2 regions of the Bradyrhizobium sp. CCBAU 53338 genome follow, and region 2 is predicted to be linked to the other one. Evidence: predicted binding sites of a transcription regulator. Region 2 holds the regulator's gene; the other holds the start of a gene.
The links. Region 2 encodes PhoB, which activates phosphate uptake and scavenging genes when phosphate is short. Its sites were predicted from a motif close to TGTCATNNANCTGTCAT; they were not measured.
Positions count from the first base shown of each region.

Region 1: a site for PhoB is predicted at 2,366-2,382, ahead of phnC (phosphonate ABC transporter ATP-binding protein). Genes of this name have one in related genera too.

Region 1 is NZ_CP030048.1:872,346-876,759, forward strand. It holds gene XH90_RS04175 (DUF1045 domain-containing protein) at 1-442, opposite strand, end outside; partial or broken gene XH90_RS04180 (alpha-D-ribose 1-methylphosphonate 5-triphosphate diphosphatase) at 461-1,654, opposite strand; gene XH90_RS04185 (chloramphenicol acetyltransferase) at 1,651-2,307, opposite strand; gene phnC (phosphonate ABC transporter ATP-binding protein) at 2,482-3,291, shown strand; gene phnD (phosphonate ABC transporter substrate-binding protein) at 3,356-4,285, shown strand; gene phnE (phosphonate ABC transporter, permease protein PhnE) at 4,356-4,414, shown strand, end outside.
Region 2 is NZ_CP030048.1:7,022,531-7,026,944, reverse strand. It holds gene pstC (phosphate ABC transporter permease subunit PstC) at 1-107, shown strand, start outside; gene pstA (phosphate ABC transporter permease PstA) at 112-957, shown strand; gene pstB (phosphate ABC transporter ATP-binding protein PstB) at 954-1,775, shown strand; gene phoU (phosphate signaling complex protein PhoU) at 1,787-2,503, shown strand; gene phoB (phosphate regulon transcriptional regulator PhoB) at 2,526-3,239, shown strand; gene XH90_RS33070 (GcrA family cell cycle regulator) at 3,342-3,854, opposite strand; gene XH90_RS33065 (aspartate aminotransferase family protein) at 4,312-4,414, shown strand, end outside.

The DNA.
Region 1 (4,414 bases), 1.2 Mb from region 2:
GCCTACGCCGCGCGCGGTCTTCGGCCGTCAGGCGCGGACGGAAGGAATCGAAATCGCGGACGCAATCGGCGGCCAGTTGCTGGAGCGCCTCGACCGGCTCGGTCGGAATGACGGCGATGAAGCCGCTGATAGAGTCGACCACGGGCCGGATCACCGGAATCGGCCGTGCCTTCCCGGCGAATGCCGCGCTCGCCGCCACCAGCTCGGCCTCGGTCTTGTCGGACGCCAGCGCCATCGGCGCCTTCAGCGTACCGTGAAAGCCGTATTTGCGCGGGTCTGTCGTGATGTCGTGCCAGTCCGGCGCGACATGCAGCGCTTCCTGCGGAAACGAAACTTCGTCGCCGGTGTAAGCCTCGTAGCCGAGCAACTCGGCACCGAAGCGCGAGAGTGCGTTGTCGGTGCCGGCGGCAAAATAGATCGCGTAGCGGGGGAAACCTGTCATTGCCCGAGCATAACCAATTTATACCGCAACGACAGTCTCGCGCGGCGTCGCAGCCGCGCCGCGGAGCCGCGTTGCATCGGTGAGATGCGCGAGCTTGCCGGCCGCGAGCACTGCGACGAGCCGTGGCCGCAGCGGCATGCTGTCGTCCACGAGCAGGATATCGGCACGATGGCCGGCAGCGAGCGTGCCGCGATCGGTCAGGCCGGTCGCTTGCGCGGGCGCCGACGAGACCAGCTTCCAGGCCTCGCTCAGCGGCAGCACGCCGTCTGCGGCAAGGCGGAAGGCAGCGAGCAGCGGCGCCGGGTAATAATAGTCCGAGGCCAGCACCGAGCAGAGACCCTTCGCGATCATGTCCGAAGCCCTGGTCCAGCCGGTGTGGCTGCCGCCCCGCACGACGTTCGGCGCACCGTAGACGATGGCATCACCGGCCGCCGCGGCCTCGCGCGCCGTCTCCTCGTTGGTCGGAAATTCGGCGAGCATCACGCCCATGTCGCGAAACGACTTGCGCATCGCCGGCGTCGCGTCGTCGTGCGACAGCATCCGCACTCCGGCCGCGCGCGCCGCCGCTGCGAGCCGGGTGATCGAGGCCGGAACATCGGCAGAGCGCGAGACGATATGCGCGACGAGCCCGTCGAAGTCGTCGCTCGACAGGCCGGTCCGCTCCACCATGCGGTTGCGCTAGCGCGGATTGGAGATGTCGGCAACGACCCCGTCCATGTGGTCGTTGAAGGCGAACAGGTCGACGCGGCCCGCGGCCAGCCATTGGCCGATCTCGGCCTCGGCATCGAGATTGTAGGTCTCGTGCCGCAGGTGGAAGCGGGTGTCGGCGGCGAAGTGCGGGCGTTGCCGCTCGATCGCCTCGAGCAGGCGCCGTGCATTGTCGCCGCTGCGCAGGCCCGGCTCCCACGACCATGTCGTGGCGTGGAACACCGTGGTGATGCCGTTGCTGATCACCTGGCGGTCGGTGTCAGCCAGCGCGACGTCGATCGGGAAGTCGACACCGGCCCGCGGCATCATCTGGCGCTCGAAAGCGTCGCCATGAATGTCAACGATGCCGGGCAGCACCAGCAGGTTGCGCGCGTCGATCGCCAGCCGCGCGCGGCCGCGCGGCGCATCGATCCGCGCGATGTCGATTCCGGATACGGAGAGTGAAACTTCGGCGAGCTCGGAGCCGATCAGGGTCCGGCCACCTTCGATGAAAATGTCTGTCACGCGACCGCGCTTCGTTTGCTGGACGGGGAATGCGCCCCTGCTTCGTATGTCGTCAGGAAATCTTCAATTGCGAGCTTGCGGAAATCGGGCAGCGCTGCACGCAATTTGTCGTGATCCCAGTCCCACCATGCCAGCTTGGCCAGCCGCCCGGCAACCTCCTCCGAGAACCGCCGCCGCACGATCCGCGCCGGGTTGCCGGCGATGATGGTGTAGGCCGGCACGTCCTTGGTGACGATGGCGCCGGCCGCGATCACGGCGCCGGTGCCGATGTTGCGGCCCGGCAGCACCACCGCGCCATGGCCGATCCAGACGTCGTGTCCGATATGGACGCGATGCTGGCGCCGCCAGTCGAAGAACTCGTGATCGTCGCTCTCGCCGGGGAAGTAGGCGCTGGAGCGGTAAGTGAAATGCGCCTGCGTAGCGCGATGCATCGGATGATTGCCGGGATTGATCCGCGTCATCGCCGCGATCGAGCAGAATTTTCCGATGGTGGTGTAGGTGATCTGCGCGTCGTTCACGACGTAGGAGTAGTCGCCCATCGCGACTTCGTGGAGGATCGTGCGGGCGCCGACTTCGGTATAAGCGCCGAGACTGGTCTCGTGCAGCTTCGCCGAAGGATCGATGGTCGGCTCGACCGATAGCGCCTTGGCCATGTTGCATCCTAAAATCAGAGGGCGGGGGCTCGTCATCGAGTCGCTCGATGACATCATCATGACGTCGCGATGACAGGGGATGAGGTGTGTAGGATCGCCGCACCGCAATCGCCGTGTCACACAGACGTTAAAGGCCGGCGATAGCGGTGGGCTCCAGCTACTCTGGAGCCCTGCATGCTGGTGGTTGAAGGTCTGACGTGCCGCTTCGGCGCAAAAGCCGCGGTGGACGACGCCTCGTTTCAAATCTCCCCCGGCGGGTTCGTCGGCGTGATCGGGCGCTCGGGCGCCGGCAAGTCGACCTTGCTGCGAACGATCAATCGCCTGGTGACGCCGACGCAGGGCCGTATCGTATTCGATGGTCTCGACGTCACCGCACTGCGCGGCAAGGAGCTGCGGCAGTGGCGGGCGCGCTCGGCGATGATCTTTCAGCAGTTCAACCTGGTCGGCCGGCTCGATGTCCTGACCAACGTGCTGATGGGGCGTCTTGCCACTATGCCCGCCTGGCGCTCGCTGTCGCAGATCTGGCCCGAGCAGGACAAGGCGCTGGCCATGTCCGCGCTCGAACAGTTCGACATCGCTGCGCTCGCCGCCCAGCGTGCAGACCAGCTCTCCGGCGGCCAGCAGCAGCGCGTCGCGATCGCGCGGGCGCTGGTGCAGCAGCCCGACATCATCCTTGCCGACGAGCCGATCGCCTCGCTCGATCCGCGCAACACCAAGATCGTCATGGATGCGCTTCTGCGCATCAACAAGCATTTCGGCATCACCGTGCTGTGCAACCTGCATTCGCTCGACCTGGCGCGCAGCTATTGCGATCGCCTGATCGGCATGGCGGCGGGCCGCGTGGTGTTCGACGGCGCGCCGTCCGCGCTGACCGACCTCGTCGCGCGTGAGCTCTACGATCTCGAAGCCGCCGACGTCATGGGCGGCACACCTGCCCCGGCGCCCGAGGGCGTTCCGGCACTCGGAACGGCCGCCGCGGCCTGAGCCGCGTCGCATCCGTCGTTACCAGTTTTTCCGTCAACCAATCCTGTCAGATGAAGAGGGCATCATGATCACTCGCAGATTAGTTCTTGCCGGCGCTGCCGCGCTGACCTTTGCCGGATCCGCTTCCGCCGAAGACTGGAAGTCGAAATATCCGGAGATCACCTTTGCCGTGATCCCGGCCGAGAACGGTTCGGGCGTCACCGAACGTTACGGCCCCTTCGTCGATTATCTGTCGAAGGAACTCGGCGTGAAGGTCACGCTGCGCGTCGCCAACGACTATGCCGCCGTCATCGAAGGCCAGCGCGCCGGCAACATCCACATCGGCTATTACGGCCCGGCCTCCTTCTCGCGCGCACGTCTGACCGGCGTCAAGACCGATGCGTTCGTCATCGACGTCAATTCCGATGGCTCGAAGGGTTATTACTCGGTGTTCTACGTGCTGGCGAAATCGCCGTACCAGAAGATCGAGGACCTCAAGGGCAAGAATCTGGGGCTTGTTGATCCGAATTCCACTTCTGGCAACAACATGCCCCGCTTCAAGCTGAACGCGATGGGCATCGATCCCGACGCCTATTTCTCCAAGGTCGTCTTCACCGGCAGCCACGAGAATGCGGTGCTGGCGCTGGCCCAGGGCACCGTCGACGTCGCCGCCAACTGGTGGAACGCCGACGACGATTCCAACCTGACCCGCATGCTCAACAAGGGCATGGTCAAGTCGGCCGACGGCACCGTGATGAAGAAGGAGGACTTCCGCATCATCGTGAAGTCCGACCTCATCATCAACTCGCCCTACGCCTATCTCAGCAGCCTCCCGGACGACATGAAAGCCGCGATCAAGAAGGCCTTCCTCGATGCGGCCCAGAAGGACCCCGAGGCTTTCAAGAAGCTCTCCGACGGCAAGAACAAGCCCTGGGAACCGATCGCCAACGAGGATTACAACAAGACCATCGAGCTGATTAAGTTCGTCGACAATCTGCGTAAGAAGGCGTCCTGAGCTCGTCGGGACGACGTACTGGAGCCGGGTCGATGGACCCGGCTCTTTTCTTGATGGATCTGTTCCTTCGATGACGATTGCGGTTTCGATCCTGCCCGAGCAGCAGCTCGCCGCCCTCAACGCCGCCTA
Region 2 (4,414 bases):
AGTCCGCGCTGATCCTGCTTGGTCTGCTGCTGTTCGTGCTGACGTTCTTCGTGTTGGCGGCCGCGCGGCTGATGCTGTTGCGGCTTGAGAAGAAGGCGGGAAAATAGCGCCATGAATCCGATCTACGCACGCCGCCGCCGCAAGGACATCGTCATTCGCGTCCTGTGCGTTGCCGCCGCCCTGTTCGGCGTCACCTGGCTCGCGCTCATTCTGGCGACGCTGCTCTACAACGGCGTCACCGGTCTCAACTTCCAGATCTTCACGCAAAGCACGCCGCCGCCCGGCTCGACCGAAGGCGGATTGCTCAACGCCATCGTCGGCTCGGTGATCATGACCGTGATCGGCGTCGGCATCGGTGCGCCGCTCGGCCTGTTCGCGGGGACCTATCTCGCCGAATACGGCCGGCACGATCGCCTTACCTCGGTGATCCGCTTCATCAACGACATCCTGCTCAGCGCGCCCTCGATCATCATCGGCCTGTTCATCTACGGCGCGGTGGTGGTGCCGATGCGAGGTTTCTCCGGCATCGCTGGCTGTCTGGCCCTGGCCGTGATCGTGATCCCGGTGGTTCTGCGTACCACCGAGGACATGCTCTTGCTGGTGCCCAACCCGTTGCGCGAGGCCGCCAGTGCGCTCGGTTTGCCGCGCTCGCTGGTGATCAAGAAGATCGCCTACCGCGCGGCGCGCTCCGGCCTGATCACCGGCGTGCTGCTCGCGACCGCGCGCGTTGCGGGTGAGACTGCGCCGCTGCTGTTCACCGCGCTGTCGAACCAGTTCTTCAGCCTGGACCTCACCAAGACGATGGCGAACCTGCCTGTCACCATCAACAACTTCGTGCAGAGCCCCTACGAGTACTGGAAGCAACTCGCCTGGAGCGGCGCCCTGCTGATCACGCTCACCGTGCTTGCCTTGAACATTGGCGCGCGCATTCTTGGCGCCGAGAGGACCGTAAAATGACCGATCTGTCCGTATCCGTGAGTTCCAACGCTCATCTGGCATCGCAGCAGCCGTTGCCGGAGGCCCCGGCCAAGGTGACGGTGCGCAATCTCAACTTCTATTACGGCGAACACCACGCGCTGAAGAACATCAACCTGGCGCTCGGCACCAACCGCGTCACGGCCTTTATCGGGCCGTCGGGCTGCGGCAAGTCGACCCTGCTGCGCATCTTCAACCGGATGTACGACCTTTATCCGGGCCAGCGCGTCACCGGTCAGCTCATGCTCGACCAGACCAACATCCTCGACCCGAAGCTCGATCTCAACCTGCTGCGCGCCCGCGTCGGCATGGTGTTCCAGAAGCCGACGCCGTTCCCGATGACGATCTACGAGAACATCGCCTTCGGCATCCGTCTCTACGAGAAGATCTCGAAGTCCGAGATGGACGGTCGCGTCGAGAAGGCGCTGCGCGGCGGCGCGCTGTGGAACGAGGTCAAGGACAAGCTCAACGCCTCGGGCCTGTCGCTCTCCGGCGGCCAGCAGCAACGCCTCTGCATCGCCCGCACCGTCGCCGTGCGGCCCGAGGTGATCCTGTTCGACGAGCCCTGTTCGGCGCTCGATCCGATCTCGACCGCCAAGGTCGAGGAACTGATCCAGGAACTGTCCGAGAACTACACGATCGCGATCGTCACCCACAACATGCAGCAGGCGGCCCGCGTCTCCGACAAGACCGCCTTCATGTATCTCGGCGAACTGATCGAGTTCGACGACACCAGCAAGATCTTCACGTCGCCGTCCGACCGGCGCACGCAGGATTACATCACCGGCCGGTTCGGCTGAGGAGACGGGACATGGGTTCTGAACATACCGCAAAAGCCTTCGACACCGACCTCCAGGAGCTCACCCGCCTGGTGGCCGAGATGGGCGGCATCGCCGAGCGCATGATCGTCGATTCCGTCGATGCCCTGATCCGCCGCGACGTCGCGCTCGGCCAGCGCGTCGTCACCATCGACGCCGAGCTCGACACGCTGCAGAGGAAAATCGAGGAGCGCGCCGTGCTCACCATCGCACGCCGCCAGCCGATGGCGGTGGACCTGCGCGAGATCGTCGGCGCCATGCGCGTTGCGACCGATCTCGAGCGGATCGGCGACCTCGCCAAGAACATGGGCAAGCGCGTCGCGGCGCTGGAGACGGATTTCCATCCGCTCAAACTGTTCCGCGGCCTCGAGCACATGACCGACCTCGTGCAGCAGCAGGTCAAGTCGGTGCTGGACGCCTATGCCGCGCACGATCTGCCGGCGGCGATGGCGGTGTGGAAGGGCGACGAGGAAGTCGACGCCATCTGCACCTCGCTGTTCCGCGAACTCCTCACCTACATGATGGAGGATCCGCGCAACATCTCGTTCTGCATCCACCTGATGTTCTGCGCCAAGAACATCGAACGGATCGGCGATCATGCCACCAACATTGCCGAGACCGTGTTCTACATGATCGAAGGCCAGGCGATCACCGACAAGCGGCCGAAGGGCGACATGACGACGTTCGCCACGACGGTCCCGAACACCTGATCAGGCAAGGAGCGACCAGACCATGGGCGCACGCATTATGGTGGTCGAGGACGAGGAAGCTCTCACCGAGCTTCTCCGCTACAACCTCGAAGGCGACGGCTATGACGTCGAGACGGTGATGCGCGGCGACGACGCCGACACCCGCCTCAAGGAGCATATCCCCGATTTGATTGTGCTCGACTGGATGCTGCCGGGGCTGTCGGGCATCGAGCTGTGCCGCCGCTTGCGGACGCGGTCCGACACCAAGCAGCTGCCGATCATCATGCTCACTGCGCGCGGCGAGGAGAGCGAACGGGTGCGGGGCCTTGCGACCGGCGCCGACGATTACATCGTCAAGCCGTTCTCGGTGCCCGAGCTGCTGGCGCGCGTGAAGGGGCTGCTGCGGCGCGCCAGCCCGGAGCGGCTCGCGACCGTGCTTGCTTTCGGCGACATCGAGCTCGACCGCGAAAAGCGCCGCGTGGCGCGCTCGGGCCGGCCGATCGATCTCGGCCCGACCGAATACCGTCTGCTCGAGTTCTTCCTGGAGCATCCCGGCCGCGTGTTCTCGCGCGAGCAGCTGCTCGACAGCGTCTGGGGCCGCGACATCTATATCGACGAGCGCACCGTCGACGTGCATATCGGCCGCCTGCGCAAGCTGCTCAATCTCGGCCGCGAGCAGGACCCGATCCGCACCGTCCGCGGCGCGGGCTACGCGCTCGACGATCGCTTCGCGAAGGCCGAGCAGGCCTCCGGCTAGCTACCTAGCTGCCCGCAAGCAAAACAAAAAAAGCGCGCTCGGTGGCGCGCTTTTCTTTTTCGCCCCGGCCGGTGCCGGGACGATGTCGGTCTCAAGCTGTACTCAGCGCGTGCCGGGCTTGGCCGGTGCGCGGCGGCGATCGGCTGCCGGCTGATACGCAACGCGCGAGTGCTGGGCGCAGTAGGGCAGGCCGGACAGGGCCTTGCCGCCGCAGAAGAAGAAATCCGGGCTCGAGGGATCGCCCACCGGCCAGTGGCAGGTGGCTTCGTTCAGCTCGAGCAACGAGAGCCGCTGGCTCATCGGCACCACGTTGTCGTAGGTAACGGGTTCGGCCTCGACCTCGACCTCGAAGGCCTGCGCCAGTGCGGTGTTGCCGCGCGCGATCGGCCTGCTCACCCGCATCATGTGCTGCGCAGGACGTGCCTTGCGTGGCCGCGGAGCCGCTGACGAGGGGCTCTTGGCGCGGCCGGACAGGCCGAGCCTGTGCACCTTTCCGATCACGGCGTTACGGGTGACATTCCCAAGCTCGGCGGCGATCTGGCTGGCCGAAAGTCCGGCCTCCCAGAGCTTTTTCAGCTGCTCGACGCGATCGTCGGACCAGGTCAAAACCGTCATTGCACCCTTTCCTTCGCCGCGCGCCCGCCATCCTGGGGCCGCACAACGAATGCCTAAGCCTCGAAAAACCCGTGCCGCCGGAATCCCTTAAGGCTCGCCGGGCGCGCGAAGTGCGCCCGAACGTTTACGCCGGTACATGAGGACTCTTGGGATCAGAACCGCTGCACGAGATGTCGTATCTGACAAGCCAAACGCTACAATATGGCGTGACTCGCGCGCAAGAGTCCGCCGACTCGCTTCCACATGTTCCGTGGCGAAAATCCTGCAAAATCGTCACCGCAAGACTACGGATTCGGCGTTTCGCGAGGCTTTCCGGGCGGCATTGACACCCGGATCACCAGGCCTAAAATGGCCGTGCGTGCCGCCCTTAAAAGGCGGCACGTTTCGTTTTCCGGGCCGGTCAATGGTGCGTTGCGCAATGCACGCGTCGGCCGTCCGCAACAATCAAGTGATCGTCATGACCAACAGCGCAGCGCCGCATTTGCTCCCCGTTTTTGCCAGGGCCGACATCGGTTTTGAGCGCGGTGAAGGCGTCTGGTTGATCGCAACCAATGGCGATC